One region of the Amycolatopsis albidoflavus genome, then DNA from elsewhere that is predicted to be linked to it. Evidence: riboswitches for the same ligand, from Rfam matches in the RefSeq annotation. Region 1 holds a riboswitch; each other region holds the start of a gene.
The links. Region 1 has a riboswitch for S-adenosylmethionine ahead of thrC (threonine synthase). Riboswitches for the same ligand answer to the same signal wherever they lie in the genome.
Positions count from the first base shown of each region.

Region 1 (10,535 bases):
GTGCACGGACCGCTGCGGCGACCGCGCCGAGGTGCGCGCGGGCAGCGCGGCTCAGACTGGCTGTGCGGACGCGTCCGCGGACGTCGTGCTGACCGTGAACAACGTCCAGCTTTGGGAAGACCGCGCGGCGGGCTTCGCCGAGTTGTTCCGGGTGCTGCGGCCAGGCGGACGCCTGCTGCTCTCGGCGCACGAGAAGTGGCTTCCGGTGACCCGGCACCAGTTGGCCGACGAAGCCGCCGCCGCGGGATTCACTGACCTGCAGACCTGGACCTGGGACCCGCCGGGGTTCGCCCCGCTCGCCGCCCAGCTCCGAGCCGTGAAACCGAGCTAGCGCTTGTCGCGACGCAATGGGTGGTCCTCCGGGACCTCGACGAGGACGATCCGCAACCCGTCCGGGTCGGCGATCCACGCCTCGTCGGTGCCCCACGGTTCGCGACGAGCCTCGCGCACCGGTTCGACCCCGCGTCCGGCCAATTCGGCCAGGGTCGCCGGGAGATCGCGGACCTGCAGGAACAGATTGACGTCCGGCCCGGGTCCTTCTTCGCCGCTGCCGACCACCTCGATCGAACCGCCGCCGGCGAAAAACCGCGTGCCACCAGGGAACTCGCGCTCGATCGCGAGGCCGAGGGCGTCCCGGTAGAACGCGGTGGACACGTCGTGGTCGCGGGGGTGGATCAGCACCCGGCTGCTCAGTACGTCCATGGGTCCTGCCTACCTGAGCGGCTCAGGCGACCGCAATCGCAGCGATCCCGGCCAGCACCACCAGCGACCCGGCGAGCCGGCGGACCGCGTTGCGCTCGCGGAGCACGAGCCAGGCGGCAACCCCGCCGAAGACGATCGACAGTTCGCGCGCCGGCGCGACGAGGCTGACCGGCGCGATCCGCAGGGCGTACAGGACCAGCAGGTAGCTGACCGGCGAGGCCAGTCCGACGATCAGCACCTCGCGCCGGTGGTCGCGCCACAGCCGCTTGATCTCGGACCGGCCGCGGGCGACAGTCGGCGTGAGCAGGACGCACTCGCCGATCGCGCTGCCGCCGAAGTAGACGAGCGGGGACACTCCGAGCGACGTGACCGAGTGCGCGTCCCAGAGCGTGTAAGCCGCGATGACCGCTCCGGTGGCGACGCCGTAGAACACCCCGGCGCGGCGGGCTTTGGCGTCGCCGGTGCTGCCGCCGAGGCTGATCACCAGGACGCCGGCGATGACAAGGAAGGCGCCGACCAGCCCAAGCACGCCCGGCCGTTCGCCGAGAACTGTGACGGCCACGAGCACCGACACCAGCGGTCCGGTGCCACGGGCCAGCGGGTAGACGATCGACAGGTCGCCGACCTCGTAGCCGCGCTGCAGCACGATCCCGTACATCACATGCAGGACCGCGGTGACCAGTGCGGCGAGCAGCCAAGTCCACTGTGGACGTTCGGGTTCGACGGCGAGCGCGACCGCGATCACCGGGAGCATCGCGACCGCGGAAACCGTGTAGTACAGCCAGACGAATCGCGGACCGCCGCCGGAAACCCGTTTGGCGGCGAGGTTCCACACGGCGTGCACGACCGCGGCGACGAGAACCATGGCGAGGGCAGTGGTGTTCATCCGGGACCCTTTCAGGTTTTCAGCGCATGCTGAAGACCGGGTCCTCCAGGCTTTTGTCCCGTCAGATGAACGGCAGGGCTCGGTGTCCCGCCGAAGGTGCCGCTCGGACCAGTCCCGCCCGCCCTCGTTGTCTTCGCGACCCGCTCTGCGGGACCACGGGCAGGCGACGGAACCCTAGGCACTACCGAAATCCACCGTAACGGAGACGCGGGCGGGATGCCGAACGGTTATCGGCTCCGGGGCCCGTTCCAGGGCCGCGAGCAGGGCTGTTAAGATTTTCGATTGTTGCCGTGCGGCATTCCGTCAGGGAGGAAACCCGGCAGTCCCTCGGGACTGATCCGGAGCCACGCGAACGCGGCAGCGACCTTCACCGAGTGAAAGAGGAACGCCTCCATGGCCAACATCAAGTCGCAGGTCAAGCGCATCGACACCAACGAGAAGGCGCGGCAGCGCAACCTGGCGATCCGGTCCTCGGTGAAGACCGCGATCCGCAAGTTCCGCGAGGCCGCCGAAGCCGGTGACAAGGACAAGGCCCTCGAACTGCAGCGCGACGCTGCTCGCAAGCTCGACAAGGCCGTCACCAAGGGCGTCATCCACGCCAACCAGGCCGCGAACAAGAAGTCGGCTCTCGCGAAGCGCGCGAACCAGCTCTGAGCGCAGTCTTTCCGGAAGGCCCGGCGGCTTCGGCTGCCGGGCCTTTTCCGTGTCCGGGAATCGCGGATTACCTTGCACCGATGACGGCTGACCGCACCTCTTAGCCAGCGGTCATCATGGCGTGCGGCGGAACCGAACGCCGCAGCCGGTCAGAGCCGCATTTCGCCGGAGCGTCAGCGGTCTCCCTTGGCCGCGACCACCTCGAGGACCGCGCGCTGCAGGGCGTAGTTCGCATCGGCCGCCGCACCTTTGACCTCGGCGTTCAGCCGCGCCACGACGCGCATCGCGGTCGCCAGGCCGTCCTGGCCCCAGCCGCGCGACTGGCCCTGCGCCTTGCGGATCTTCCACGGCGGCATGCCCAGTTCGCCCGCCATCTGGTTCGGGTTGCCGCGGCCGGCGGCGGACACGCGAGCGATCGTGCGGACCGCGTCAGCTAGCGCGTCGGCCACCAGGACGTGCGGAACGCCCAGCTGCATCGCCCACTGCAGCGACTCCATCGCAGCCGCCCGATCTCCCGCGACGGCCTTCTCCGCGACCGCGAAGCCGGTCACGTCGGCGCGTCCGGTGTGGTAGCGGCGGACCGCCTGCTCGTCGATGACTCCCCCGGTGTCGGCGACCAGCTGCGTCGCCGCCGAGGACAGTTCGCGCAGGTCCGAGCCGACCGAGTCGAGCAGCGCCAGCAGGCCCGCGCCGTCGATCTTGCCGCCCGCGCGCCGCACCTCGTTGCGGACGAACGCCTCCCGCTCGGCCGGCTTGGTGAGCTTCGGGCATTCGGTGATCTCCGCGCCCGCCTTTTTCAACGCGCCCGGCAGGGCCTTCGCGGCCTTGCTCCGCCCGCCGCCGCTGTGCACGACCACGAGGACGATGCCGTCGGCCGGCGCCTTCACGTACGCCAGGACGGCGTCGGACAGCTCCTGCGAGATGTCCTGCGCCGACTCCAGCACGATCACGCGCCCTTCGGCGAACAATGACGGGCTGACCAGCTCAGCCAGGACGGGCGGTGTGAGATCGGACACCCGCGTCCGCGTGAGGTCCGCCGTCGGGTCCGCGGCCTTGGCCGCGTCGAGGGAAGCTCGCACAGCCCGTTCGATGAGCAGTTCTTCCTCGCCCGTGACGAGGTGCAGCGGCGCGGGTGCGGTGGTCACCTCGTCATCCTCTCACCCGGCCGCCGGGCCGTCCGCCCCGGTGATGTGGGCCGCCTCCGTGGCACGAGCTGATCGGGATGTCGTACGGTGTAGCCGAGGACGCGCCCACCGGCGCTCCGACAACCGAATACCGCTCATCCAGAGGGGCAGAGGGAACGGCCCGACGAAGCCCCGGCAACCGGCGTACAGCCTGTCATCCCGCGATCGCGGGATAGCTGACGACCACGGTGCCAATTCCGGCCCGCTTCGGCGGGGCAGATGAGGAAAGGAACCTCGCGATGACTGCAGCCCTCAGCGCCACCTCCGCCAACAAGACGATCGACCTCGGTCCGGCCGTCGAACTGGTGTCGAAGGAAGAAGGGCACCGGCAGCCGCTCGCTCCGGAATTCGTCTCCGCCGAAGACTTCTCGCCGCTCGAGGTCGCCTACGACTTCGGCCGCGTCCGCCGCGAGGACATCGAGGCGGGCCCGCGCAACATCTGGCGTTACAAGAAACTCCTTCCCGTCCCCTCGACCGTCGAGGAGACCCCGAACACCGAACCCGGCTGTACCAGGCTCGTGCGCGCCGACCGGCTCGCGAAGGAGCTCGGCCTCAAGAGCGTGTGGGTCAAGGACGACACCGGCAACCCGACGCACTCGTTCAAGGACCGCGTGGTCGCCGTCGCGCTCGCGGCCGCGCGCGAGTTCGGCTTCGAGGTCCTCGCGTGTCCCTCGACCGGCAACCTGGCCAACGCGACCGCGGCCGCCGCGGCCCGCGCCGGCTGGCGGTCGGTCGTGCTGATCCCGAAGAACCTCGAGCGCGCGAAGATCCTCACCACCGCGGTCTACGACGGCGACCTGATCGCCGTCGACGGCAACTACGACGACGTGAACCGGCTCGCCACCGAACTGGCCGGCGAGCACCCGAAGTGGGCGTTCGTGAACGTCAACGTCCGCCCGTACTACTCCGAGGGCTCGAAGACGCTCGCCTACGAGGTCGCCGAGCAGCTCGGCTGGCGCATTCCCGAGCAGATCGTCGTGCCGATCGCCTCCGGTTCCCAGCTCACCAAGGTGGACAAGGGTTTCCGCGAGCTGGGCCAGCTCGGTCTCGTGGACGCCAGCCCGTACAAGGTGTTCGGCGCGCAGGCCACCGGTTGCTCGCCGGTCTCCACCGCGTACCGCAACGGCCACGACGTGGTCCAGCCGGTGAAGCCGGACACGATCGCCCGCTCGCTCGCGATCGGGAACCCGGCCGACGGTCCGTACGTGCTCGACGTGGTCAACCGCACCGGCGGCGCGATCGAGGACGTCACCGACGAAGAGGTGGTCGAAGGCATCCGGCTGCTCGCGCGCACCGAAGGCATCTTCACCGAGACCGCGGGCGGCGTCACCGTGGCGACCGCGAAGAAGCTCGTCGAAACCGGCAAGCTCGACCCGGACGCCGAAACCGTCCTCCTCATCACCGGTGACGGTCTGAAGACCCTCGACGCGGTCGAGAACCACATCGGCCCGAAGGCCACCGTGCCGCCGTCCGCCGCAGCCGTCGCCAAGGCGCTCGGCTACTGACCCGCCGGCCCGGGGTCCGCCGCCTTACCTCGGCGGACCCCGCGGCTCGCCTCGGCGCGCGACCGCCGGTCCGTTTCCCGCGGGCAGAACGGCGGTGTCGCCGTCGATATCGGTCCGGGTGACCAGCACTCCCATCGTGCCGAGAACGTCCACTGTGGACTTGCTCGGATGTCCGTACCCGTTGCCCGCGCCGACACTGATCAGCGCCGTGCGCGGCCGCACCGCCGCGAGGAACTGCGGCAGCGAATATCTCGAGCCGTGATGCGGCACCTTCAATACGTCAGCCCGCAAATCGACGCCCTCGGCGAGCAGGTCTGCTTGCGCGGCCAGTTCAACGTCTCCGGTCAGCAAGACCCGGCCAGCCGAGGTGTCGGCGCGCAGGACCACCGAACTGTTGTTGATCATCGTGCCGTCCTGCAACGCAGGTGACCGAGCAGTGGCGTAGCGCGGACCTAGCACGTCCAGTGACAATCCCGGCCATTCCAGGCGTTGCCCCTCGCTCAACTGCACGAGCGGCACGCCACGACGCCGCGCTTCGCCGGAAACCGACTGCCACGCCCACGCCGGAGCACGTCCGGGCCCGACCGCGATCGCACCGACTGCCCGTCCGTCGAAGACCGAGGCGAGACCACCGATGTGATCCGCGTGCAGATGGCTCAGCACGAGCAGCGGCACCCGTTCGACTCCCAGCCTCTGCAGGCATTCGTCGACCGGCCCCGGCTCCGGCCCGGTATCCACGACCACGGCACGGCCGGGCTCGGCAGTCGCGAGAACTACCGCATCTCCCTGTCCGACATCGCATTCCACCATCGCCCAGCCGCCCGGCGGCCAACCGGGGGCCAGGACTTTGGCCGGCACGACCGTCAGCAGCACAACAACCAGTCCGATCGCCACCAGCAGCCGAAGTCGGCGAAACCTTGCCGCCACCACGACTACGACCAGCAGGCCCGCCGCGCATAATCCGCCCCACCAGCCGCCGGGCCAGGACAGCGCCGCCCCTGGTGCCCTCGCGCCGTGTCGGGCGACAGTGATCAGCCACCGCGCCTCCGGGTCCGCTAGACGGATCAGCACCTGCCCGGCACCTGGCCACCACGGCCCGACGACTGTCGAGAGCACACCTAGCACGGTGACCGGCGCGACCACTGGCGCCGCAAGGACATTGGTGACGACCGAGACCAGGCTGACCGTGCCCGCCATTCCGGCGATGACTGGTGCGGTGACCACGAAAGCGGCAAGAGGGACGGCGAGGCCTTCGGCGTAACCGGATGGAACTCCCCGTCGTACCAGCGAATCCGCCCAGCGCGGCGCGAGCAGCACCAGCCCGGCCGTCGCGAGAACAGAGAGCGCGAAGCCGAAATTCGCCGCCATCGTCGGATCCCACGCCACCAGGACGCACACCGCGAACGCCAGTGCGGGCAGCGCTGAACCACGTCGTCCGAGAGCCAGCGCGAGCAAACCGATACCGCCCATGACACCGGCCCGCACCACGCTCGGCTCAGGACCCACCAGGACGAGGAATCCCGCCAGGCAGGCGCCAGCCGCCGCTGCGGAAAACCTTGGCCCTGCGCGGACCAATCGGCACAGCAGCAGGACAGCTCCGCCGATGATGACAAGATTTCCGCCGCTCACCGCCATCAGGTGGGTGAGCCCGGAGGCGGTGAACTCGCTTTCGACCCGCTGCGGCAACGCACTCGTGTCGCCGAGCACCAGTCCGGGCAGCAGGCCCGCCGGTTCCTCCGGCAGGATCGCGCACAGCGAATGCAAGCTGCTCCGCAGGGCCGCGGCGGCGCGCTGCCACCACGGCGCTGGTCCTACGTCGACGGGTGCGGCACGGACGGAGAGCACCGCGGCGGTCAGCTCGCCGCCGCGTGCGGGCAGGAGCCGTCCGGACGTCGACGCTTCCTGCCCTGGCAGCAGACCGCTCCATCCGGTGACCGGTGCCAGCAACAGAACCCGGCCGGTCGACTCGACGGGCCGACCGTCCACTGTAGCCGTGGTAACCCTTGCCGGAATCGCCACTGAGCGGGTGCCCGCTTGCTGGTCCGCGTAGCCAGCTTGATGGATCGGCCGTGGGCGCTCGCTGATCTCGACCCGCAGCGTCGCCGTGACGCCATGGGCCGCGGCGGCTCCCAGCGGATCGGATGCCGCGTCGTGAATGCGAAGGGCTGTTGGCACGGCGGCAACGAGCCCGGTCAGCAGCAACGCTCCCCCAACGCCCGCGTATCGGGAACGGCCGCGCGCCAGAAGCGCCGCGGCGCCGATGACCGCTACGGCTCCGAGCACGGTCGCAGCCCACCAGCCGAGTTGCAGTCCGGCGAGGGTGGCCGCCCATCCGGCGACGGCGGCGGGGACAAGGCGGAAATCGTGGTCACGGCGCGACTTTTCCTCGGTCTCCAGTTTCATCCGACGGTCACCTGCTCGCGAAGCTTTTGGAACTTGCTTTCGCCGATGCCGTCGACGTCGCGGAGTTGTTCGACGCTCGAGAAGCCGCCGTGCTGAGTGCGCCAGTCGGTGATGCGCCGGGCGGTGACCTCGCCGACGCCGGGGAGGCTGTCGAGTTGTTCGGCGGTCGCGGAGTTCAGGTCGATCTTGCTGGCTGCAGCGGCTGAACCGGCCGGTGCGGCTTGCGCAGCGGGGACGCCGACCGCCAACTGTTCCCCGTCCGTGAGTTTGCGGGCGAGGTTTAGTGCGGTCAGGTCGACACCCGGATTCGCGCCTCCGGCGGCGCGGAGGGCGTCGGCGACGCGGGAACCCGAGGGCACGGTGACGAGTCCCGGGGAGCGCACGTGGCCGACGACGCTGATTACCAGGTTCTCGTTGGCTTTCGAGGCGTGTGGCGGCTGCGCTCGGGCGGTCGGGAGCGGCGGGGCGATCTCGGCCGTGGGTGAGCGACCGAAGATTGCCAGGCCACCGGCGACGACCGCGGCGGCTGCCAGCAAGGCGAGAGCGAAGATCATTCCTCGGCGGCCCAGGACGCCCGGCAAGCCGGTTGCTCCGGGGAGCCAGCGGCGTGTCCACCGCTGTTCGGTGTGTTCTGGGAGCCAGCTGCGGACCAGTTTGCCGCCGGGCAGCTGGCTTTCCGGAGGGGCTGGGTTGTCGGCAAGTGCGGACAATCGGGCTTTGCGGCTCGTTGGCTGCGAGAGTCGCGCGGAGCTGGATGGGGAAGCGTCTGCCGCAGCCGTCGGCTGGCTGTCCGGAAGTGGTGAACTGTCAGCAGCTGCGGACAGGCGGGCTTTTAGGCCCGTTGGCCGCGAGAGTGGCAGGGGCTTGGACCGCAAACTGTCCGCGTCGGTCGCGGACTGCCCATCCAAAAGCGGTGAGCTGTCAGCACCTGCAGACACTCGATGCTTCGCCCCCACGTCCCGAGCACGCACACCAGGCAACTCCGTGCCCACGGACAGCTGGTTGTCTGCACCTGCCGACAACCGTCCGCGCGCTGCTCGGCCCGCGCGGCCGGTGGGCAGCCAGCGACGCACTGACTGGCCGCCGGTTCCGGCGGTATGCGGGACCACGGCCAGCTGGTCGGCCAGCCAGGTGAGCCTGACGTTGACGGGAGTGCCCGGATCCCGGGCGGAATTCTCGAACACACGATCGACGCTAGGCGTCGGCCGGCTCGGCGGCGAGAGGGTTCCGCGCGATCTGTGGACAACCCGCCCCTTGGGGACAACTCGGCCGTCGCGGCCGGAGACGCGGCGGAACTTGTCGGGGTGCGCGGTCATACTGGCTGGTTTGCCTGCGGCACGGGTGATCGAAAAGCGTTCGCTCCTTCCGTCGTCATCCGTTAGACCTGGTAGTCAGCCGTCGAACAGGAGCCGCCGCAGCTGTGGACCACGCCGAACTGACCTTGCGCCCGATCACGGGGCCGGAAGAGCTCGATCTCTTCTGCGGGCTCACCTACGCCCTCGACCACGAACTTGCCGACGACCTTGCCGCCGGTCGCCGCAGGCCGGGGTGGATGTGGGTCGCGCTTCGCAGCGGCGAGCTCGTCGCCAGGGCCGCGTGGTGGGGCCGCGCCGAGGAACCGGTCCCGTTTGTGCTGGACGTTTTCGATCTTGAGGACGTGGCCGTCGGAGCGCGGCTGTTACGAACCGCGATGGCGGAGATTCTGCCTACGGGCACCCGGCCTCCGACTTACCACCGGCTGGTCCCCTCGGATTGGCGCGAAGAAGCGACGACTCGAAGCGTGGTCGAAGACCGGATGACCGCGCTCGCACAGACCGGCGCGAAGCTGCTCGCCGAGCGGCTGCGCTTCGAGTGGACACCGGGGACTCCGGTCGCTCCACCGAACCGACTGGTCTTCCGTCCGATCCGCGACGAAGCCGAGATCCTCGACCTGATGACCCGTGTCCTGGACGGGACGCTCGACGCGCACAGCCGCGACGACCTGACGCGGATGTCCGCTCGCGAGGCGGCAATCCGGCATTACGAGGACGAACTGGCGCACTACCGCAGCCCCCGGGACTGGTGGCGGGTCGCGACGCTGTCCGACGGCACGCCGGTCGGTTTCGTCACGCCGGCGCGCAACAACTACAACCCGATCATCGGGTATCTCGCCGTCCTGCCCGAGCATCGCGGCAACGGCTACATCGACGACATTCTCGCCGAGGGCACCCGAATCCTTGCCGCCCAAGAAGTTCCTCGCATCCGGGCGGCGACGGATCTCGGCAATGTCCCGATGGCGAACGCGTTCCGGCGCGCGGGATACGTCGACTTCGAGCGGACGATCACGATGGCCTGGCCATGATTCGCGCGGAACCGTGGGAACGCGCGGTCGCTCACGTGGCCGCGTTGGCGGCTGGCGGCCCGGCGGATCCGTCGTGGCGGGTCACGCTGCATTTCCATCCGGACCGGCTGGTCAACGGCGTGCCGATCCTCGAGAGCATGGCGCGCGACGGCCGATATCGCTCGCAGTTCGAGACCGGAGTCAGCAACGGCGGGCTGACCGCGCGTCGGGGAGGAGACCGCTGGCGCTGGGAAAGCCGGTTGTTCGCTGGTGTCTACGACGACGTCGAGGCCGCGCACCGGCCGAAATACGGGTCGCTGAATTTTCGCGGCCGAAAGACAGGCGGCTCGCCGCGGTTCGGCTCGGCGTATCTGCGGCTCGCGCGGCACACGATGTCCCGCGCGACTTTCGCTTATCCCGACAGCGTTTTCGAACCGACCTCTTTCGGCGTCGAGGCCCGGCTTTCCGAGCTGGTCGCGATTGCCGAGGCGGACGACAAAGACTTGCTGGACGACTACATCGAAGCGCAGGTGCACGGAGAGGTAAACCTGGCGCGGGACGTCGAGGCGCTGGTTCTCGATCCGTCTTACCGAGGAACCGAAATCGAGACCGCGGCCCAAAAACTGGGTGCGGTCGAATGGCACGACGGGTTTCGGCTAGACACCGGAGAACTGCTCCGGCATCCCGAATACCGAGGTCCGGAATTCACTGCGCTGGGTGCAGAACTCGCCGAGGACGGAAAACTCGATCCGCGTATCCTCGGGAAAGCCACCGGCCAGGACGAGCAAGCGCTCAAACGTGTCTGGCATCTGCTCGCGCGATTCGGCAACCAGGAACTCAGCTAGGCGCGCTGCACGACCACGCCGAGCACGCCAGGGCCG
Region 1 is NZ_BAAAHV010000022.1:313,133-323,667, reverse strand. Features, by position in the region: gene ABD156_RS34615 (class I SAM-dependent methyltransferase) at 1-331, shown strand, start outside; gene ABD156_RS34610 (VOC family protein) at 328-702, opposite strand; gene ABD156_RS34605 (DMT family transporter) at 725-1,588, opposite strand; gene rpsT (30S ribosomal protein S20) at 1,982-2,242, shown strand; gene holA (DNA polymerase III subunit delta) at 2,416-3,387, opposite strand; SAM riboswitch class I at 3,519-3,652, shown strand; gene thrC (threonine synthase) at 3,666-4,931, shown strand; gene ABD156_RS34585 (ComEC/Rec2 family competence protein) at 4,956-7,334, opposite strand; gene ABD156_RS34580 (ComEA family DNA-binding protein) at 7,331-7,915, opposite strand; gene ABD156_RS34575 (GNAT family N-acetyltransferase) at 8,755-9,675, shown strand; gene ABD156_RS34570 (DUF3626 domain-containing protein) at 9,672-10,499, shown strand; gene ABD156_RS34565 (DegV family protein) at 10,496-10,535, opposite strand, start outside.

Region 2 (10,535 bases), 440 kb from region 1:
GCGTGACGCGGAACGGGTCGCCCTCCTCGTTCGCGAGATAGCGCTCGACGTACTCGATTCCGATGCGCACCAGGAAGTCCGGCGGCGCGAACCCGTCCGCGACGGTCGTCCGCTGGGCCTCGATCACGCCGTCGAGGAAGCCGCCGACCGCCGCCAGCCGGGCGAGGTAGTCGCGGGCCTTGTCCGCGTCGTCCGGGACCAGCGCGGGGAGGATGGTGACCGGGTTCAGCGCGGGCGCGCTGAACCCGTCGCTCACCGCGAAGCCGGACAGCCGCGAGTCGATCGTGTCGATCGCGCCGCGGGCGTGGGTGCGGACCACCTCGCGCGTGATGACCTCGGACGCGGTCAGCCCGGCCGGATCGATCGCGTCGGCGCGCTCGGCGATCGCGGCGTACGCGGCCCGGTGGCGCTCGGCCGCGGCGAGACTCGGGTCGGCGAGTTTGTTGTGGTCGCCGGGAAGTCCGAGGACGGTCCGCTCCAGCGGTTCCGCCTCGAAGCTCAGCTCGACCAGCTCGTCGGCCAAGCCGAGGACGGTGTCGCCGTGGCCAGCCACCCACTCGGTGACCACGGCGTCCAGCACCGACAGCGGCAGGGAGCCGCCGGAGAGGATCGTGTCGTGGAACGCCTTGATGTCGAAACGGCTGCCGAGCCGCTGTTCGGCCTGCTTGCGCAGCCGCTCGATTTCCAGCCGCCCCACCATGTACGCGAGCGCCTGGCCCGGGAAGCCGAGGTACCGGTCGACCTCGGATTCGATCTCGACCTGCGCCATCGGCGTGTGCTCCAGCAGGTAGTCGACCGCCTGCTGGCGGCTCCAGCCCAGCGCGTGCAGGCCGGTGTCGACGACCAGCCGCCCGGCCCGCATCGACTCCATCGTCAGCATGCCGAGCAGCGACACGTCGTCGGAGTACAGGCCCATCTCGTCGGCGAGGCGCTCGGTGTAGAGGCCCCAGCCCTCGGCGTACGCGGTGAAGTTGCCGACGCGGCGCAGCAGCGGCAGATCGGTGAGGTCGAGCGCGGTGCTGAGCTGGAAGTGGTGGCCCGGGATCGCCTCGTGGAACGCGATGACCTCGGCGGTGTGCCGGAACCGCTCGGTGGACTGGTGGGTGTTGGCGAAGTAGACGCCCGGCCGGGACCCGTCGGCGGCGGGCGGCATGTAGTACGCCGGGGGCGCGCCGGGCGCGGAATCCTCCGGCACCGCCTCGACGGTCCACGGGTGCTGCGGGATGTGGCCGAACCAGTTCGGCGCCTCGGCCTCGGCGCGGGAAATCGCCGTGCGGGCGGTTTCGAGGAGGTCTTCGGCGCTCGTCCAGCGGAGCTTCGGGTCGGTGCGCAGCCGCTCGAAGATCTCCGGCAGCTCGCGGGTGCCGAACACGCGCTCGCCGAGGGCCTGGTACTGCTCGACCTGGCCGGCGATCACCGCGAGGCCGGTGTCGTGCAGCTCCTGCGGGGTGCGGTTGCTGGTGGTGTGGGTGCGGGCGAGGCGGGCGTAGATCTCGTCGCCGCCGGGGAGCCAGGAGACGCCGCCCTTGTCGTCCGGGCGGCTGTGCGGGAGGACCTCGGCCTCGAGGAAGTCGCGGTACTCGCGGAAGCCCGGCCGGGCGACCTCGCGGAGGATCTGCTCGCGGCGGACGGCGAAGCCCTCGTCCGGGGCGGGCTGGCGCAGCAGCGGGTCGTTTTCGGGCTCGGCCAGGTAGCGGTCGAGGTGCGCGATCGCGGCCTTGACCAGGCGTTCGATCGGCAGGAGACCGGCGGCGATCCCGTCGCGGTGGCGTTGCGCGACCGCGCGGAGGTACTCGGGGATCTCGCTGAGCCTGCCGAGATGCGCCTCGGAGGTTTCGGCGGTGACGGTGACCATCGGCAGCGCGGACAGGAGCCCGGAGGCGGGGCCGACGAAGAGGTCGGTGACGGTGAAGTCGACGACCCGGCTGTCCATCCGGTCGAGGTTTCCGTCGACGGAGCTGAGCAGGACGTCGCGAGTGACGCGATCGGCGGCGTCGAGCCCGGCCGGGTCGATCGCCTCGGCGCGCTCCCGGATGCCGGCGAGCTTCGCGCGGAACGCCGCCTCCGCCGCGGCCGACGGATCGCCGAGCCCCGGCGCGTCCGGCCGGATGCCGAGAATGGCGGCGTCGAGCGGTTCGTGGTCGAACGACGCCTCGACGAGCTCGTCGGCGAGATCGGAAACGACGGACATCGGCGGTGACCCCCAGGGTAGGCGGAGAAGGTGCGATTCCGACCCTAATCGAGACGGGGGCGACGACGCCCGTGTCCCGGGGCGACGGCCTTCTTCCGGGCGCAGGAACGTTCCGGGCCGTGGAACCTGGGGCGTTGCGGAGGAGCTGGTCAGGGGGCTGGGAGGGAGGCGGCTTCGGCACGCGGTTCGTTGCGGGGGCCGGTTCCGCGTCTCGGGCCTCGGCCGGTTGTCGCCGCTCGGGCGCGTGGGAAGCGGGAAGGGCGCCGCCCCTGGCCGGGGCAGGGACGCGGAGAGGGTGGGCGGGGCCGGTTCCGCGTCAGCTGCGCTCTGGAGGCACGACCCGCCAGGCTCCCCGGCCAGCGGTGTTCGGCTATCCGGCGCGAGGCACGCCGGGCGCGGGCGCCGGTTCCGCGTCGGCCGCTCCCCGCAGGCACGACCCGCGAGGCTGCCCGGCCAGCGGTGTTCAGCTATCCGGCGCGAGGCACGCCGGGCGCGGGCGCCGGTTCCGCGTCGGCCGCTCCCCGGAGACACAACCCCGCCAGGCTCCCCGGCCAGCGGTGTTCAGCTATCCGGCGCGGTGGCGCGGGGCACGCCGGGCGCGGTGGTGCGGCCGGGTCCGGCGGGCGAGGCGGTAGCGTTGCCGGAGTGGCCGTGACCGATCCCGCCGACATCCGCCTGCTCGCCGCGCTCGCCGAGCTGGGCAAGGGGGCTGTGCACGAGCTGGCGGCGAAGGTCGGGATGGATCCGCGGGAGGTCGCGTACCGGCTGGTCGCGCTGTCCGGCAGCGGGTTGCCGCTGCTGGTCGGGGTCGAAAGCGACCCCAACGGTCTTCGTGCCGCGATTTCGGGGGCTCAGGCTTCGTGGCAGCGTCCGCAGGCTCCGGGGTATCCGGGCGGCGGGCCCGGGTCGGTGCCGTTCCCCGCCGCGCCGGTGCAGGGGGCTTCCCGGATGCCCGGCTCGATGCCGTCCAGCCCCGCTTCGGCACCGGGATCTATGCCGTCCGGACCTGCCGCACCCTCCGGTCCGCCCGGGACGCCGATGCCCAGCGGCCCGGCGTCGTCCGGGATTCCGGCCTCGGGCGGGTTGGCCGGGATGGCACCGCCTCCGGGTATGCCGGGCGGCTCTCCCGGCGCGTCCGGTCCGCACTCGCCAGGGCAGGCCGGGATACACGAATCGCCCGGGATGCCGGGGCATTCCGGCCCGCATCCGGCAGGCCAGCACGGCATGCCCGGTCCCGGGACCTCCGGCCCGCATCCGCCGGGCCAGCACGGCATGCCCAGTCCCGGGACCTCCGGCCCGCATCCGCCAGGGCAGCACGGCATGCCCGGACCGGGAACCTCCGGCGCGTACCCACCGGGGCACACCGGGATTCCCGTGACCGGGCCAGGTTCGCCGGGGCAGCCCGGCATGCCCGGCCCCGGGACTACCGGCGCCTACCCGCCCGGGATTCCCGCCGCGGCACCGGGAGTGTCCGGCGCGTACGCCCCCGGACCGGCCGGGATTTCGGGTGCGTATCCCCCTGTGCCCAACGGGATCCCGGGGATGTCCGGCGCCTATTCCCCCGCGCAGACCGGAATGCCCGCCCCTGCGAACGTCTACAATGGACAGTCCGGGCCGTACCCGGCTCCGGACCCGGCCGTCAGCACGTGGGGCGTCCCGCAGACCGCTTCCTGGGCCCGCGGCGACGACCCGAAGCCCGCCGCCGCACCGGCGAAGCAGGGGCGGATCGGCGAGACGATGCAGTCGCAGGGGCTCGAAGGGGAACAGCTTTCCGTGCAACTGCTGGAAGTCCAGGATCCCGCCGACTTCCTGTTCGGCGCGGCCGGCTACCGGCTCGAGGACGGCGAGCGCTCGGTTGTCGTCCACACCGAGATCACCAATCGGGGGCCGATTCCGTTCGCCTCGCTGCCGGACAACTATCTCGAACTGGTCACCGACAGCGGCGAGGCCATTGCGAAAGCCCCGGTTTCGCTGACGTCACGGCCGCCGCACAAGATCGGCGTGCAGCCGGGCGAGACGCTCGGCGGGCACACCGTCTACGTCCTTCCGACCGCGACGCGGGTGGTCTCGGTGCGCTGGAGCCCGCGTCCTGAGCCGGACGAGCGCACCTTGACCTGGGCGGTCAGCTAGTTCCCGTCCCGCAGGATCTCCAGCGCACTGGCCAGATCGTCCGGGTACTCCGCCTCGAACTCCACCCATCGGCCGTCCGCCGGATGCGCGAAACCCAGCGTCCGCGCATGCAGCCACTGCCGCGTCAGGCCGAGCTTCCGGGCCAGCACCGGGTCCGCTCCGTAGGTCAGGTCCCCAGCGCACGGGTGGCGCAGCGCGGAGAAGTGCACGCGGATCTGGTGGGTGCGCCCGGTTTCCAGCTTCACGTGCGCCAGCGAAGCCGCCCGGAACGCCTCGACCACCTCGTAGTGCGTGACGCTCGGCCGTCCGCCCGCGACGACCGCGAACTTGTAGTCGTGCCGCGGATGGCGGTCGATCGGGGCGTCGATGGTGCCGCGCGTCGGGTCGGGGTGGCCCTGCACCACGGCGTGGTAGCCCTTATCGACGGTCCGTTCCTTGAACGCACGCTTCAGCACGGTGTACGCGTGCTCGCTCTTGGCCACCACCATCACCCCGGTGGTGCCCGCGTCGAGCCGGTGCACGACGCCCTGTCGCTCGGCCGCGCCGGACGTCGAGATGCGCAGCCCGGCCGCGGCGAGTCCGCCGACGACCGTCGGGCCGGTCCAGCCGGGGCTGGGGTGCACGGCGACGCCGACCGGTTTCGAGATCACCACGATGTCGTCGTCATCGTGCAGGATCTTCATGCCGTCGACCGGCTCCGCGACGATTTCCGCCGGACGTTCCGGTTCCGGCAGCGTCACCTCGAGCAGCCCGCCCGCGGACAGCCGGTCCGATTTGCCCGCGGGATGCCCGTCGAGGAGCACGTCGCCCGCTGCCGCGAGGTCCGCGACGACGGTGCGGGAGAGCCCGAGCAGTTTGGCGAGCCCGGCGTCGACGCGCATCCCGTCGAGCCCGTCGGGGACGGGCAGCATGCGCGCGCTCACTCGGATTCCTTCTTCTTGCCACGGGTGGTGGTGCCGTCGTAGTCCTTGCCGAGCAGGGACAGCAGCACGATCAGCGCGCCGCCGACGCAAATTGCGGAGTCGGCGATGTTGAAGATCGCGAAGCCCTGCCCGTTGGGCGCGAACGCGGAGATGAAGTCCACGACGTGCCCGCGCAGCGGTCCGGGCTCGCGGAAGAACCGGTCGGTGAGGTTGCCGAGCGCGCCGGCGAGCACGAGCCCGAGGCCGATCGCCCAGCCGACCGAGCGCAGCCTGCGCGAGATCCACACGATGGCGATCACGACGCCGGTCGCGACCAGCGCGAGCACCCAGGTCATGCCGGTCGCCATCGAGAACGCGGCACCCGGATTGCGGATGACCTGCAGGTAGATCAGCCCGCCGAGGATCGGCTTGGGCTCTTTGCCCTCGAGATTGGCGACCACGAGGTTCTTCGTGAGCAGGTCGATCGCCCACAGCAGCGCCGCGACCGCGAACACCACCCAGACCCGCCGTTTGGGCAGCGGCGCGCTTTCCTCGGCAGCCCCCTGCTCAGGCGGTTCCGCAGACGGCTCGACCTCGGATTCGGACGGCGAAGGATCGGTGCTCACACCCCCATTGTCCACAACCGCGCCCAACCAGGTCACAGCGGCAGTCCCGGACCCAAATTCAGTCGTCTCGCCGCGCCCCTCCCCGCCATCCTCACTGCATGCCCGCCGAGATCCCCGCCCCCGCCGTAGCCGCCGCCTGGATCGCCCTGGACCTCTCCCCCACGAACGACCTCCCCCTGTGGGCAGCCCACTGGCTAGCCGAGGGAGAGGACGGCGAACACCTACGCCACCTGGCAGGCCTCTCCCACACCGAACCGCGGGAAATCCACGACGTGCAACAGTCCGCCCTAGCCGACTGCCACACCCCCATCCCCACCCCAGCCGACGCAGCCCAAACAGCCTTCACCCACCTGGCCCAACTGCTCCTGAACGGCCACCTAACCGAACGCGCCCTGCTGAACGACCTGCACACCATCATCGTCCGCACCAACTACTCCGACAGCGTCGTCAACCTGCCGCTAGCGCAAGCCTGGATGCTGGACGAAGAATGGGACCAGCCCTGGGGCCGCCCGGAAGAGCAAATCAAAGAAGCAATCCACTCAGCCTGCAACGCCCAACTAGCCCACCCCTAGACCCGGCAACCCCAACTCGACCACACCCAGCCCAGCAAACCCAACTTGCCAACACCCAGCCGGGCAAACCCAACTTGCCCACCACGCGGGATCGCGCCGGCGTTTGGGGGCTGCCCGGCGTGACAGGCCGAAGGCCCCTCACGCCGGGCAGCCCCCAAACGCCGGCTTAAAAGCGATCCCGCCCGCGGCGGCGGAGCCGACGCCAAAAACACAGCTTGGTGAGCAACCCCCGAAACCCGGCCCCACCACCCCGGCACCCGCAAACCGGCACCCGCAAACCGGCCTAATCAAACACAAAACCCCGGCAACTCCCGAGTATCCCCCACCGGCGCCCACCGCCCGTCAACCTTCGCGTACTCCCACCGAGCTCCCCGAGCCACGATCTGCCGCAAAGCCAGCACCAACCGGTCCACGTGCTCCTCGGTACTCCCCAACCCGAGACTCACCCGAACCGCCTGCTGCCCCTCGCCGCCGGCCTCGCGAATCAACCGCCGAGCAGCCACATGAGCGCAGAACGCCCCGTCCCGCACCCCAATCCCGTACTCAGCCGACAACACCGCCGCCAGCCACCCAGGCTCAAACCCGTCGACAACAAAACTCACCGTGCCAACCCGATCCACCGGCGCGTCAAAGAACCGCAACTCGGCACACCCAGGCAGCCCGGCCAGCCCCTTGCGCAACCGCTCCAGCAATGCAGCCTCATGCGCCCCGATGGCCTCCCACTGCGCCGCCAACTGCTCGCAAGCCACCCCCAACGCATACACCCCAACGGTATTAGGCGACCCAGCCTCGTGCCGCTCCTCGCCGCTGTTCCACACGACAGCTTCCTCAGTCACCAGCTTGGTCGCCCCACCACCGGCCAGATACGGCTCAGCAGCCCGCAACCAGTCACTGCGCCCGACCAACGCCCCAGCCCCGAACGGCGCGTACAGCTTGTGCCCGGACAACGCCACGTAGTCGACATCCAACTCCCGCAACGAAATCCGCCGATGCGGAGCCAACTGCGCGGCGTCAAGAGCCACCCGAGCCCCATGCTTCCGAGCCACCGCGGCAATCTCCGCCACCGGCAACAACTCACCAGTCACATTCGACGCCCCAGCGACAACCACCAACCGAGGCCCCTGCGGACATTCCGCCAGGGCTTCGTCCACAACGGACACCGCAGCAAGCCGAGTGCGCGGCAACTGCACCCGCCGGACATTCGGCCCGCGCCAAGGCAGCAACGCCGCATGGTGCTCACTGTCGAAAACAACCACAGAAGTCTTACGCGGCAACGCTTTCGCCAGCAGATTGAACGCATCAGTCGTATTGCGAGTGAAGATCACCGAATCCCCACTACGAGCGTCCACAAACCGACGCAACACACCACGAGTCCGCTCGTACAACCGCGTAGAAACCTGCGAAGCGAACCCAGCACCACGATGCACGCTGGCATACCAGGGAAGAAACTCGTCCACCGCCGACCGGACCGCGTCCAGACAAGGCGCGCTGGCCGCGTGATCAAGATTGGCGTAACCGATGTCGCCGCCCGTCACCAACGGCACCCGCAGCGACGCACCGGCCACAGGGGGAACGGCAGGAACAACAGTTTCCGTGGACCGGTCGAGTGCGAGAGTCATGACGGCGCCTCCTCGGCGTTCCGGGGGACCCCCGGCGAGGGGCCCGCGCTTGCCCGTCGCGCTGCGCGACCGGCCTGGTCCTCACCCGGGGCACCCCACCGCGGTAGGAGGGTTGCCGGCCAGCAAGCCGGGGCTTCGCGCTGGCACTCATGACCTGAAACCGACGATAGCGGACAACCGGCGAAAGAAACCAGCCCCGTCTCGTGATCTGAGACAGCGGTCACAAGCAGTGTCCACAAAGGACAGAAGGATCAGGCCCCGGATTCCCCGTGCCAGCGGGCGAGGCGGCCAGCCCGGTCGACCGCCCGGATCCGCCGTTCGGTCGCGTCGCGGTCGGCGGCGGTCGTGACCACCAGAAGCTGGTCTTCGACCTGCAACCGGCTCGTTTTCTGCGGCGTGAAGCCCGTACCGCCGCGCACCACGAGACTGACCGTCGCACCGGCGGGCAGCCGCAGCTCCGACAGGTACACGCCGTGCAGCTTCGAGCCCTTCTGGATGCGCACTTGCAGCAGTTCCGCGCCGAGTTCGTCGAGCGGCGCGGAGTCGACCTCGATCTCGTGCGCCTGCGCCGCCTTCGTGAGCCCGAGGATCCGCGCAAGCGGGCTGAGCGTCGCGCCTTGCAGCACGGTGAGCACGATGACGAGCACGAAAACCGCGTCCACGAGCCGTTGCGCGCCGGGCACGCCTTCGGACAGCGGGATCATCGCGAGCACGATCGGCACCGCGCCGCGAAGGCCGGCCCAGGACAGGAACGCCTGATCTCGCCAGGGCAATTGGAACGGCAGCAGCGACAGGACCACCGACAGCGGCCGGGCGAGCAGCAGCACCACCGCGCCCGCGACGAGGCCCGGAATCAGCGCTTCGAGCAGCCGGGTCGGCGACGCGAAAAGGCCGAGCAGCACGAACAAGCCGATCTGCGCGAGCCAGCCGAGCCCTTCGGCGAACGACAGGGTGTCCGACCGGTGCGGCAGCTTGGAGTTCCCCAGCACCAGGCCGGCGACGTAGGTGGCGAGCAGGCCGGACGCGTGCGCGAGCTGCCCCGAGGAGTACGCGAGCACGCACACCGCCACCGTGGCGAGCGGATACAGACCGGTGGCCGGGAGCGCGGCCCGGCGCAGCGCCTGCGCGCCCAGCCAGCCGAAGGCGAGGCCGAGCACGAGACCGGTGAGCAGCTCGTAGACCACCAGCAGCGGCAGCGACCAGTCGACCGCCTCGCCGGACGCGAGCACGACGACCGCGATGTAGGCGGGCGCGTCGTTGATGCCGGATTCCAGTTCCAGCGCGCCGACGAGCCGTTTGCCGACCCCGGCGGTGCGCAGCACGGAGAACACCGCCGCGGCGTCGGTGGACGCGAGGACCGCACCCCACAGCAGGGCGAGCCGCCAGTCGAGGCCGAGCAGCCAGTGCAGAGCCGCGCCGGTGACCGCGATGCTGATCACCACGGCCACTGTGGACAGCAGGATTCCGGGCCCCAGCGAGGGTTTCACCGCGGACCAGCGCGTGGTGAGCCCGCCTTCGGTGAGGATCAGGACGAGCGCGGCGAGCCCGAGCGACTGGGTGAGCGCCGGATTGTCGAAGCGGATGCCGAATCCGGCCTCGCCGAGCACGACGCCGATCCCGAGATACAGCAGCAGCGACGGGAATCCGAGCCGGATGGACACCCGCACCGCGACGACCGAGACGACCAGAACCAGCGCGCCGACGCCCAGCACCATGGGAAGCTCGTCCATTCGCCCGCCTCCCTCCCGGTCGCCCGCAGGCGTCCAGAATAGTGAGGCAGTGTCCGGTTCCCGAGCGCGCACCACCGGTGCGGGGGACCACCAACGTGTGTTACGACGCCTCGGCGGCACTCACCGTCGCGAGATCGACACCGAGCGCGGCGAACGGTCCCCTCGCGCCCGGCAAAACCCGGACCGCGCGCTGCTGGTCCCGGGTCAGCCATCCCGCTTCGACCGCTCGCTCCAGCACCGCCGCCGGGACCGCGCCGGCGAGGTGCTCGCGCCGCTCTGTCCAATCCAGACAGTCGCGCAGCAGCGGCCGGCGCGGCCGATCCGGGACCGCCACGCCGAGATAGGCCAGCACCTCGCGTCCGGTGTCGGTGAGCGCGAGCCCGTCCGACACGTCGATCAGCCCCCGATCGACCATCCCGTCCCGCAACGCGACCCCGAGCGTCCCCGCCAAATGGTCGTAACAACTGCGCGCGAAGGACAATCGCTGTACCCGCAACGAAGTCCGCAGCCCGGACGGCCGTTTCAGTTCGGCATGCTGCGCCAGATGCTCGATCAACTCCGCAACCCGCGGATTCGCGAGCCGGACGTACGCGTGCCGCCCCTGCTTCACCCGGGCCACGAACCCGGCCTCGGCCAACCGTGTCACGTGCTCGCTGGCCGTCGAGACCGCGATCCGCGCGGCTGCGGCCAGTTCGCCGACCGTCCACGTGCGGCCGTCGAGCAGCGCGAGGCACATGGTCGCGCGGCTCGGATCAGCGAGCACGG
Region 2 is NZ_BAAAHV010000022.1:754,685-765,219, reverse strand. Features, by position in the region: gene ABD156_RS36640 (DUF885 domain-containing protein) at 1-2,191, opposite strand, end outside; gene ABD156_RS36630 (AsnC family protein) at 3,374-4,321, shown strand; gene ABD156_RS36625 (RluA family pseudouridine synthase) at 4,318-5,244, opposite strand; gene lspA (signal peptidase II) at 5,241-5,849, opposite strand; gene ABD156_RS36615 (hypothetical protein) at 5,948-6,421, shown strand; gene ABD156_RS36610 (aminotransferase class V-fold PLP-dependent enzyme) at 6,709-8,040, opposite strand; SAM riboswitch class IV at 8,081-8,195, opposite strand; gene ABD156_RS36605 (potassium/proton antiporter) at 8,292-9,770, opposite strand; gene ABD156_RS36600 (ArsR/SmtB family transcription factor) at 9,871-10,535, opposite strand, start outside.
Region 2: linked by a shared signal. The riboswitch ahead of ABD156_RS36610 (aminotransferase class V-fold PLP-dependent enzyme) and the one ahead of thrC (threonine synthase) in region 1 are both predicted to bind S-adenosylmethionine.

Region 3 (10,535 bases), on a different contig from region 1:
ACCGGCGTGTGGGACCGCATCGCGCAGTGCGAGTCGGGCGGCAACTGGTCCATCAACACCGGCAACGGCTACTACGGCGGCCTCCAGTTCGACAAGCAGACCTGGGCGGCTTACGGCGGCACGCAGTACGCGCCGACGGCCGACAAGGCCACCCGCGAGCAGCAGATCGCGACCGCCGAGAAGGTGCGCGACGCGCGCGGCGGCTACAGCGCCTGGGGTTGCGGCTACAAGGCCTGAGCACTCTCTGATTTTCCGGCAGGCGGCCGGGAGCCTCGCGCTCCCGGCCGCCTGTTTTCGTCCGCTGCGTCGTCGCTGGGTAGGCTCGTGCGGTGGTGGAACTGCTGGGGCCTGCCGAAATCCGCGGGCTGGCCGACGAACTCGACGTCCGGCCCACGAAGAAGCTCGGGCAGAACTTCGTGCACGACCCCAACACGGTCCGCCGCATCGTCGAACTCGGCGGCGTGCGGCCGGGGGACGTCGTGCTGGAGGTCGGGCCCGGTCTCGGGTCGCTGACGCTGGGCCTGCTCGCCGCCGGCGCTCAGGTCGTCGCCGTGGAGATCGATCCGGTGCTGGCCGCCCGCCTGCCGCAGACCGTCGCCGAGCGCGCCCCGGAGGCAGCGGAGCGGCTGACCGTCGTCGGTGCCGACGCGTTGCGTGTGCGGGCCGCCGATCTTCCGGCTGAGCCGGTGTCGATCGTGGCGAACCTGCCGTACAACGTCGCGGTACCGGTGGTGCTGCACCTGCTGGCCGAGTTGCCGTCGCTGCGCAGCGGACTCGTGATGGTCCAGACCGAGGTCGCCGATCGGATGGCGGCCGGGCCGGGCAGCCGGACTTACGGCGTGCCGAGCGTGAAGCTCGCTTGGTACGGACCGGCGCGCAAAGTCGCCGCCGTGCCGCGCGCGGTGTTCTGGCCGGTGCCGAACGTCGATTCCGCGCTGGTGTCGTTCACCCGGACCGACCCGGTGTCCGGGGTGGATCGCGCGCGGTTGTTCGCGGTGGTCGACGCGGCGTTTTCGCAGCGGCGCAAGACTTTGCGGGCCGCGCTCGCCGGGTGGGCCGGTTCCGCGGAGCGGGCCGGTGAGTTGCTCGCCGAAGCGGGGATCGACCCGAAGACGCGCGGGGAGCAGCTCGACGTGCACGCGTTCGCGCGGATCGCGGCTGCCGGAAACTGACCCCCTCCCACGGCGCTCGCTTGTGACGTCCAACTGCGGCGGCGTGGCGGGTATTCCGGGAGCGGGGCTTCGATTTCGGTGCGTGGCCTGATGATCTCGCGTCGTCGCTGATCGTGGATCATTCCGAGGTCTCGTAGCTACTCTCGGTCATCGCGCGATGGCGGCTGAGATGGCCGGTTACCTGTGACGGGCGGCTCGTCAAGGCCATGGCATTCGGGGGAGCTTGATTGCTCCCCGGACCGGATTGTTCAGCGACGCCGGTTCGAGGTGCTTCGCTCCGCTGACCTATCTCGACCCGGTCGCGGGCCCGCGGCCCCCGGCCTCGAAGCCCGCGGCCACCGGTCACTTGACAACGGGAAAACTCTTGTTCCACAAAGATTCTTGATCGTCCACAGTGGAACGAACTAGTTCGCCGCCCGCCGCCGGAGCGAGGGTTCCGCAGGTCGGGGCAATGTTCGGGGACCGAGGTTCCGGGTTTCCGGGTCTTGGACGCCGTGTTCCGATATGCGGGCACCACCAGACGTGTGATCTGCACCAACGCGCTTGCGTTCAGCCAATGGGATCGGCTTTACTCGAAAGCGTCCATCCCGAGCGACTGAGAGACCTGGCTCGCCGAAGTCGCAGCAACCACCCTCCGCAGGGCAGGTGCTACCGCCAGGACCGATGGAGGCTGTTTTCGATGAAGAGGGTCACCCGCCCGCTCCTGCTGACCCGCCGGCGCGTAGTCGACGAAGGTCGCCGCTCGGTATGTGCGTGTCAACGCTCCATGGTCATCGCCTGATCGTTTTTCCCGCAGTTTCTTGCGCCGTCCACTGTGGACGGTAATTCGATGACGCCTTGGCGCGCCCGGATCCGGCGCCGCGCCTCGTATGCCTGGAGCCCTTTCGTGATCACTGTCGAAAACGTGTCCAAGTCCTTTCCCTTCCACGGAAATCGTGTCGCCGCGCTGCGCGACGTGAGCGTTGACGTGCAAGCCGGCTCGCTGTTCGGGATCGTGGGTCCGTCCGGCTCCGGCAAGTCGACCCTCGCCCGTTGCATCGCGCTGCAGGAGCGCCCCGACCGCGGCGTCGTGCGGCTCGACGGCCTCAACACCGCGACGCTGGACGGCAAGCGGCTGCGGGAGATCCGCCGCCAGCTCGGTGTCGTCGGGACCAAATCGGAGCTGCTCGCCGAGCGCACCATCGCGGGCAACATCGCCAGCCCGCTGGAACAGCTCGGCGTCGACGGCCCGCAGCGGCGCAGCCGCGTCGGCTCGCTGCTCGACCTGGTCGGCCTCACCCCGCGCGCCGCGCAAAAGCCGGAAGAACTCACCGACGGCCAGCTCCGCCGGGTCGCGGTCGCCAAGGCGCTCGCCGCCGGACCGGCCGTGCTGCTCGCCGACGACCCGACCGCCGGGGTTTCGGCGGAAGACGCCGGCGCGGTGCTCGCCGTGCTCGACCGGGCGCGCGCCGAACTGGGCGTGACGGTCGTCGTCACCACGCCGGACGCCGACGTCGTCCGCCGGGTCTGCGACGACGTCGCGGTGCTCGACAACGGCGCGATCGTCGAACGCGGCACGGTGCTCGACCTGATCTCGACGCCGGACAGCTGGACCGCGCAGGCGGTGCTGCCGTCGATCGAGACCTCGCGCACCCAGTCCGCGAAGTACGACCGCGCGGTCGACGTCGTGCTGATCGGGTTTGCGTCGGTGGGTGCGTTGCTGCCTGAGGCGGCTAGTCGCTTCGATGTCGAACTTGCCACTATTGGGGGTGGCCTCACTCGTATTGGGGATACGCCGATCGCTCGGTTCCGGTTGGGGGTGCGCGGGGAGCGGGCTGAGGCTGCGCTGTCGTGGATTTCTGATCGGGGGGCGTTTGTTAGTCAGGTGGTTCGTGGGCCGCAGAGTGTTGTGGCGGCTTGAGGTTTTGGTTTGACGTAAGGCGTTCGCGGGCCGCTCCGGGTATGGGGCGGCCCGTGGTGGTTGGGTTGGTGGGGCAGGTCACCAGCTGTGTTTTTGGCGCCGGCTCCGCCGTCGCGGGCGGGATCGCTTTTAAGCCGACGTTTGGGGGCTGCCCGGCGTGAGGGGCCTTCGGCCTGTCACGCCGGGCAGCCCCCAAACGTCGGCGCGATCCCGCGTTGTGGTCCAGGTCCGCATTGAGGGTTTTTGTGAGGTGGTTGATTTTTCGCCACCGTCACCGCCACCGTCACCGCTGCTGCCAACGCGATCTGCGGCGTGGGGATGATCTGCGCGGGCGCGGTCCGGAGGTCTGTGGGGGTGGCGCGGGGGAAGGGTGCGGCGTTTGCGGGTGTGGCATTCGCCGTCGCGGAGTTGTCACCGGGGCCAGTTTTTTGGGGCGGGTGTCCGGACTGTTGGGACGGGTGTCCTGAAGTCCGTCGTGAAATCTGGGCGGGTTTTTCTCCTGGTGAGCCTTGGCGGGGCGGTGCCACGTAGGCTGGACGGGTGCTCGCAGTCGTTCCGCCTCCAGTCACCGTCCGGGTCCCGGCCAAGGTCAACCTGCACCTGGCCGTGGGGGACCTGCGGGCGGACGGGTTTCACGAGCTGGTCACTGTCTTCCAGGCGCTTTCGCTCACCGACGAGGTGACCGTCGCGGCCGCCGACGAGCCTGGGCTTGAGGTGTACGGCGAGGGGGAGCGCACGGTGCCCACCGACGGCACCAACCTCGCCTGGCGCGCGGCGTGCGAGCTGGCCTCCTACTCCGGACGGCCGGACGCGGATGCGCCGAAGGTGCGAATCGTGCTGCGCAAGGGCATTCCGGTCGCCGGCGGCATGGCGGGCGGGAGCGCGGACGCGGCGGCGGCGCTGGTCGGGCTCTCGTCGCTGTGGAAGCTCGACATCACCCGCGACGAGCTGGCCACCATCGCCGGGAGCCTGGGCAGCGACGTGCCCTTCGCGCTCTACGGCGGCACTGCGCTCGGCACCGGCCGCGGCGAGCAGCTCGTGCCGGTGCTCGCGCGGCACACGTTCCACTGGGTGCTCGCCTTCGACGAGGAAGGCCTGTCCACGCCCAAGGTGTTCGGCGAGCTCGACCGGCTGCGCGCCGATGGGAAGCCGCCGCGGATCGGGTCGCACACTCCGGTCGTAGAGGCGCTCGCGTCGGGGGATCCTCGCCAGCTTGCCCTGCTGCTCGGCAATGACTTGCAGGCGGCCGCGGTGTCGCTGCGGCCCGGTTTGCGCCGCACGCTGCGCGCCGGAGTGAACGCGGGAGCGCTGGCCGGATGCGTGTCCGGCTCCGGGCCCACGTGCGCCTTCCTGTGCTCCGACGCGGAAACCGCGGTCGAGGTGGCCGCGGAGCTGTCCGGCGCGGGAGTGTGCCGGACGGTCCGGGTCGCGCACGGCCCGGTGCCCGGGGCGCGGGTGGTCGGCGGCGACGACGCGCCGCGCAACGCGCCGCCGCGCGTGCACGCCTGAAACCCCAGCTTGAATCAACAGTCCACAGTGGAAAGGATCCGGATGGCCAACCTGGTCAACCTGGAATCGGTGAGCAAGTCCTACGGCGTGAAGCCGTTGCTGGACAACGTTTCCCTCGGCGTCGCCGAGGGGCAGCGCATCGGCGTCGTCGGGCTCAACGGCGGCGGCAAGACGACGCTGCTCGAAGTCCTTTCCGGACTGAGCGAGCCGGATTCCGGCCGGGTGAGCCAGGTGCGCGACCTGCGGATGGCCGTCGTCACCCAGCGTACGGAACTGCCGGCGGGCAGCACGGTCGGCGATGTGGTGCTGCAGCGTTACGGAGCCGAACACGAATGGGCCGCCGACGCGCGTGTCCGGTCCATTGTGGACGGCCTGGGCATCACCGCGATCGGCCTCGACACCCCGACCGCGAACCTGTCCGGCGGCGAACGCCGACGCGTCGCGCTGGCCGCCGCGCTGACTGGCGAGCTGGACCTGGTGGTGCTCGACGAGCCCACTAACCACCTCGACGTCGAAGGCGTGCGCTGGCTCGCCGATCACCTGCTGGGCCGCCGGATCGCGGTCGTGGTCGTGACGCACGACCGGTGGTTCCTCGACACCGTCGCGAGCCTCACCTGGGAGGTCGCGAACGGCCGGGTCGAGCAGTACGAAGGCGGTTACGCCGACTGGATTTTCGCGCGCGCCGAACGCGCCCGCCTCGCCGCGACCGCGGAGGAGAAGCGGCAGAACCTGGCACGCAAGGAATTGGCGTGGCTGCGGCGTGGCCCGCAGGCGCGTTCGTCGAAGCCGCGCTACCGCGTCGAGGCCGCCGAAGCGTTGATCGCGGATGTGCCGCCGCTGCGCGATTCCGTGGAGCTGATGGCGTTCGCGAAACGCCGGCTAGGCAAGACCGTGCTGGAGCTGGAAGACGCATCGCTCAAGGTCGGCGACCGGACGCTGCTCGACCACGTCACGTGGCGGATCGGCCCCGGCGATCGGATCGGTCTCGTCGGCGTGAACGGCTCCGGCAAGACCACGCTGCTGAAACTGCTGGGCGGCGACGTCGAATCGCCGACCGGACGGCGCGTGCAGGGCAAGACGGTCGCGCTCGCGCACCTGCGCCAGGAACTCGACGATCTGCCCGCGGATCTCCGGGTGCTGCAAGCGATCGAGCAGATCTCGGGCCGCGTCGTGTTCGGCAAGCAGGAGATGACCGCGTCGCAGCTCGGCGAGAAGCTCGGCTTCCCGGCCGCCCGCCAGTGGACGCCGGTCGGCGACCTCTCCGGCGGCGAACGTCGCCGGCTGCAGCTGTGCCGGTTGCTGATGGCCGAGCCGAACGTGCTGCTGCTGGACGAGCCGACGAACGACCTGGACATCGACACTCTGCAGCAGCTCGAAGACCTGCTCGACGGCTGGCCGGGCACGATGGTGGTGGTCTCGCACGACCGGTACCTGGTCGAGCGGGTCTGCGACGCCACCTACGCGCTTCTCGGCGACGGCAAGGTCACGCACCTGCCGGGCGGCATCGAGGAGTACCTGCAGCGCCGCGCCCGCGCGAAGGAAGCCGCGCCGCGTCGCGAGGCACCGGCCGCGGAGAAGACCGAGGCCAAGCGCAGCGCGGCGGAAACCCGTGCGGCGCAAAAGGAATTGGGCCGGTTGGAGCGGAAGCTGGACCAGCTCGCGAAGCGGGAAGAGAAACTGCACGCTGCGCTGGCGGAGGCGGCCACCGACCCGGAGAAGCTGATCGAGCTGAACACCGACCTGAAGGCCGTCCTGGCGGAGAAGGACGACGTCGAGGCGCGGTGGCTGGAGACGTCCGAACTCGCCGAGTGACAATCGGCGGATGGACGACGACGTTCCGCCGCTGTCGATGCTGCGCGCCGACACCACGTCGGTGCTGCGGCTGATCGCGCATTTCGACGCGCTGACCGGCCTCGCGCCCGACGCGGTGGTCCGGTCGGCGGCGCTCGTCGCGGGCTGTCCGGTCGGTGCTGCTATCGACGGGGAATCCGTCTGGTTCGACGGCGCGGGCTCGCCGGTTTCCGGGCCACCACTGGACGACGTCCGGATCGATCGCCCAGCGCCGCATCCGCTCGACGTGGTTCTGCTCGACCAGCTCCGCCGAGCCCTGCGCGCCACCAGGTCCAGTTCACCGCTCCGGCTCGGCGAACCCGGCCTGCTGGAGATCGCCGTGTCGTCCCGCGAACAACGCCGGGATCGCTTGCGCGCCCTGCACTTGCTCGGCTACGACCTCGACCAGCCGGTCACCGCGCTCGTCCTCGCCGGTGCCCCGGAAGACGGCCTCGACGCGCTTGCCCGCGCCGGAGCCGGTCGGCTGCACCATCACCGGCTGGGCCGTCTGACTCTCGCACTGACTCAAGGCGGCCCGGCACCTCGGGAATTGGCCGGACACCTGCACGACGACCTTGCCGCCCGCCATCCTGCCTCGACCGGGCTGGACCGAGCCGTGGACATCTGGATCGGCATCGGCGAGCCGGCCGCGGCAGCGGACGCACCCGTGTCGTGGCACCAAGCCCGCACTGCGCTGCGGTTCGCCTCGTCCACTGTGTTCGGTCGTCGAGCCGTTCCGTACGGACCGCTCGGAGTCCTTGTCCTGCTTGCGGAACTGCCGCCGTCCCAGCTCGCCGCGACCCCAGGCGTCGCGGCGCTGGAAACCCACGCCCGCACGCCCGGCGGCGCACTCGACGTCGAAGCGCTTGAGTCGTACTGCGTCTTCGGCGCGCTCCGGCGGACGGCGACCGAGCTGAACCTGCACCACAGCACCGTCGCCGCGCGCCTGGACCGGATCGAAGCGGCGACCGGCTGGCGGCTCGAAGACGCGATGGACCGGTTCCAGGCGACCTTCGCGCTGCTCGCCCGGCGGTTGGTGACGTCGGATCGCACGCTGGGCGACGTCGGGTAGGCGACGCCCGTCGCGCGGACCGGCCGGATCCGGCGACGCGCGTCGGCTGACCCGCCGGGGCTCGCCAGCGACGATCGAGCACGCGCAACGACGCGCGTTTCCCGGAGGGACGCCCATGATCGACCCCACCCGCACCTGGCAAATGCTCGAACAGCGGCTCGAAACGACCACGAACCCCCGGCACCGGCAGGTGCTCGGCATCGTCCTGGAGCACATGAAGGCCGAGGCCGAGCCGGATCTCGACCGCCTGATGGCGACCGTCAGCAAGGACGCCGCGTATCACTTCTGGGGCGCGAGCGGCGACAACGGACCGAAGGGCCACGACGGCGTCCGCGAGTACTACGCGGCTTTCGTGGCGAGCAAGGCGAACCACCTCGAATACCGGATGGACCGCCTCATTGTTGACGATCATGCTCTGGTCACCGAGGGCGATCTGCACATGCTCCTACCAGGCGCGACCGCGCGGCAGATGGGTTTCCCGGCGGACGACGGCGACGCGGACTACCTGTACGTCAGCAGGCAGCTGATCGTGTGGCCGGTCGACGAGGACGGCCTGATCACCGCGGAAGATTCCTACACGTCCGGCCCGCTGGAATTCCGGAAACTGACCCGCGAGGAGCTGCCGCAGGCGTATCTGGACCGGGTGCGTCCGCAACCCGCCTGACTTCGGACATCCGCTGTTCACGCCGCCGCGGGCGGGCCGCGAAAAACCGGACAGTAATCTGACGCACATGAGTCGGTTTGTGGACACACTCGTCGGGACTGCGGCGGACCGGGGGCAACGGCGCGGCATGGTGACCGGCGAGCCCAAGGAGCCGGTGCGCCGGACCTGGGCCCAGGTGCACGACGAAGCGCGCCGGATCGCGGGCGGGCTGGTCAGCGGCGGATTGAAGCCGGGAAGCGCGGTGGCGGTGCTGGCCGCCGCGCCGGTGCTCATCGCGCCGACCGTGCAGGCGGTGTGGCTCACCGGCGGCAGCGTGACGATGCTGCACCAGCCGACGCCGCGCACCGACCTCGCCGAATGGGCCGAGGACACGGTGAAGGTGCTCGAGATGATCGGGGCCGAGCTGGTCGTGCTGGGCGAACCGTTCGACCAGCTCGCCCCGGTGCTGGAGGGCAAGGGCATCAGCTACCGGCTGATCTCCGAACTGGCCGCCGCCGAGCCGCTGGCCGAGATTGTGGACACCGACGAGGGCGACACCGCGCTGCTGCAGCTGACCAGCGGATCCACCGCGGAGCCGAAGGCCGTCCGGATCACCTACGGCAACCTGTACACCAACGTCAAGGCGATGGTCGACCGCGCGGAGTTCGAGTTCGACACCGACGTGATGGTGTCGTGGCTGCCGACCTTCCACGACATGGGCATGGTCGGCTTCCTGACCGTGCCGATGACCTTCGGCGTGGAACTGGTCAAGATCACCCCGGTCGAATTCCTGACCGGCCCGCTGATCTGGCCGGAGCTGATCAGCAAATACGGCGGCACCACGACGGCCGCGCCGAACTTCGCGTACGCCATCGTCGGCAAGCGCATGGCCCGGGTCGAGGACGACAACGCCTACGACCTGTCGAAACTGCGCATCGCCCTCAACGGCGCGGAGCCGATCGACGAAACGGCCGTGCAGACCTTTGTGGACGCCGGAAAGCGCTTCAACATGCCGCCCGAGTGCGTGTTCCCCGCTTACGGAATGGCGGAGGCGACGCTGGCAGTCTCGTTCGCGCCGCTGTTCACCGGCCTCACCCTGGACGTCGTCGAGGCGGACGCCCTGGAAGCCGACAACCGCGCGGTGCCGGTCCCCGAAGGCGACCCCCGCCGCGGTACGGACGAGGTCCGCTCGTTCGCCCTGCTGGGTCGCCCTCTGGACGGCCTTGAAGCGGACATCGTGGACGAATCCGGTGCGGTGCTGGGCGAACGGCAGGTCGGCGAGATCCGCCTGCGCGGCGAGGCCGTGACCCCCGGCTACCTGACCGTCAACGGCCCGCTGAACACCCAGGACCCGGACGGCTGGATGAAGACCGGCGACCTGGGTTACCTGGCAGGCGGCCAGATTGTGATCTGCGGCCGCCGCAAGGACGTCATCATCATGGGCGGCCGCAACCTGTACCCGACGGACATCGAACGCGCCGCCGGCTCGGTGGACGGCGTCCGGGCAGGCAACGCGGTCGCGGTCCGCCTGGACGCGGGCAGCCGCCGCGAACGCTTCGCCGTGGTCGTGGAATCCAAACTGGCCGGCGACGCGGCCGAGGAAACTCGCCTGTCCAAGGAAATCGCGGCAAGGGTCCGGGACGCGGTCGACATGCGGCCGTTCGCCGTGGTGGTGCTTCCGGCGGGGAGCTTGCCCAAGACCCCTTCCGGCAAGGTGAAGCGGGCGGCTACCGCGGTGCAGTACGCGGAGAAGATCGCTAAAAACGCGGACAGTTGATTTTGCCGAGCCGGAACACGACGAAGGCCGCTGCGAGGGATCGCAGCGGCCTTCGCGTCTAGGTCTTATCGGCCGGGCAGCCGTTCGGCCGGCGCCTCGGTGATTACGGGCCAGGAGGCGCGACCTGCGGTGGCCTCGCTGTGGTCGCGGCTTCCCGGGATCGTCGGGGCCCGCCGTCCGGACAGTTCGGCCAGCTGCGTCTCCACCTCGTCGAGAAACTGGTCGACCTCGCGCTCGTCATACCCGCGCTTGCCGATCAACGGCTTGGAGAACAGCACGTGGTGGACCTCGGCCGAGGTCAGATCGTCCTCGTCGGCGATCGTCTTGGCGATCCGCCGCACGAAGTCGTCGACCTCCTGCTTGGCGTAGCCGCGACGGCCGATCGGGGCGTTACCGAAAGCGACCTCAGCGAGATCCTCGGCGGTAAACGACATGGATCATTCTCCGATTCAGGGGTCGGGGTGATGCGTTCTCCTGAACCCGTCCTAACCGGTCCCGGCCACCCCGGGAAGCCCGCACCCGCCCGGACGACTCGATCAGGGGCACAGAAGCCGCCCATCGAGTGAGAATTCGATCACGCACGGCCACAGCTGCTCACCCACACGCACAACGGCCCGCAGGGTCCAGAGCTC
Region 3 is NZ_BAAAHV010000017.1:199,186-209,720, reverse strand. Features, by position in the region: gene ABD156_RS28530 (resuscitation-promoting factor) at 1-237, shown strand, start outside; gene rsmA (16S rRNA (adenine(1518)-N(6)/adenine(1519)-N(6))-dimethyltransferase RsmA) at 330-1,172, shown strand; SAM riboswitch class I at 1,752-1,842, shown strand; gene ABD156_RS28520 (methionine ABC transporter ATP-binding protein) at 2,059-3,072, shown strand; gene ABD156_RS28515 (4-(cytidine 5'-diphospho)-2-C-methyl-D-erythritol kinase) at 3,613-4,581, shown strand; gene ABD156_RS28510 (ABC-F family ATP-binding cassette domain-containing protein) at 4,624-6,393, shown strand; gene ABD156_RS28505 (PucR family transcriptional regulator) at 6,404-7,483, shown strand; gene ABD156_RS28500 (nuclear transport factor 2 family protein) at 7,599-8,147, shown strand; gene ABD156_RS28495 (fatty acyl-AMP ligase) at 8,215-9,903, shown strand; gene ABD156_RS28490 (DivIVA domain-containing protein) at 9,969-10,337, opposite strand.
Region 3: linked by a shared signal. The riboswitch ahead of ABD156_RS28520 (methionine ABC transporter ATP-binding protein) and the one ahead of thrC (threonine synthase) in region 1 are both predicted to bind S-adenosylmethionine.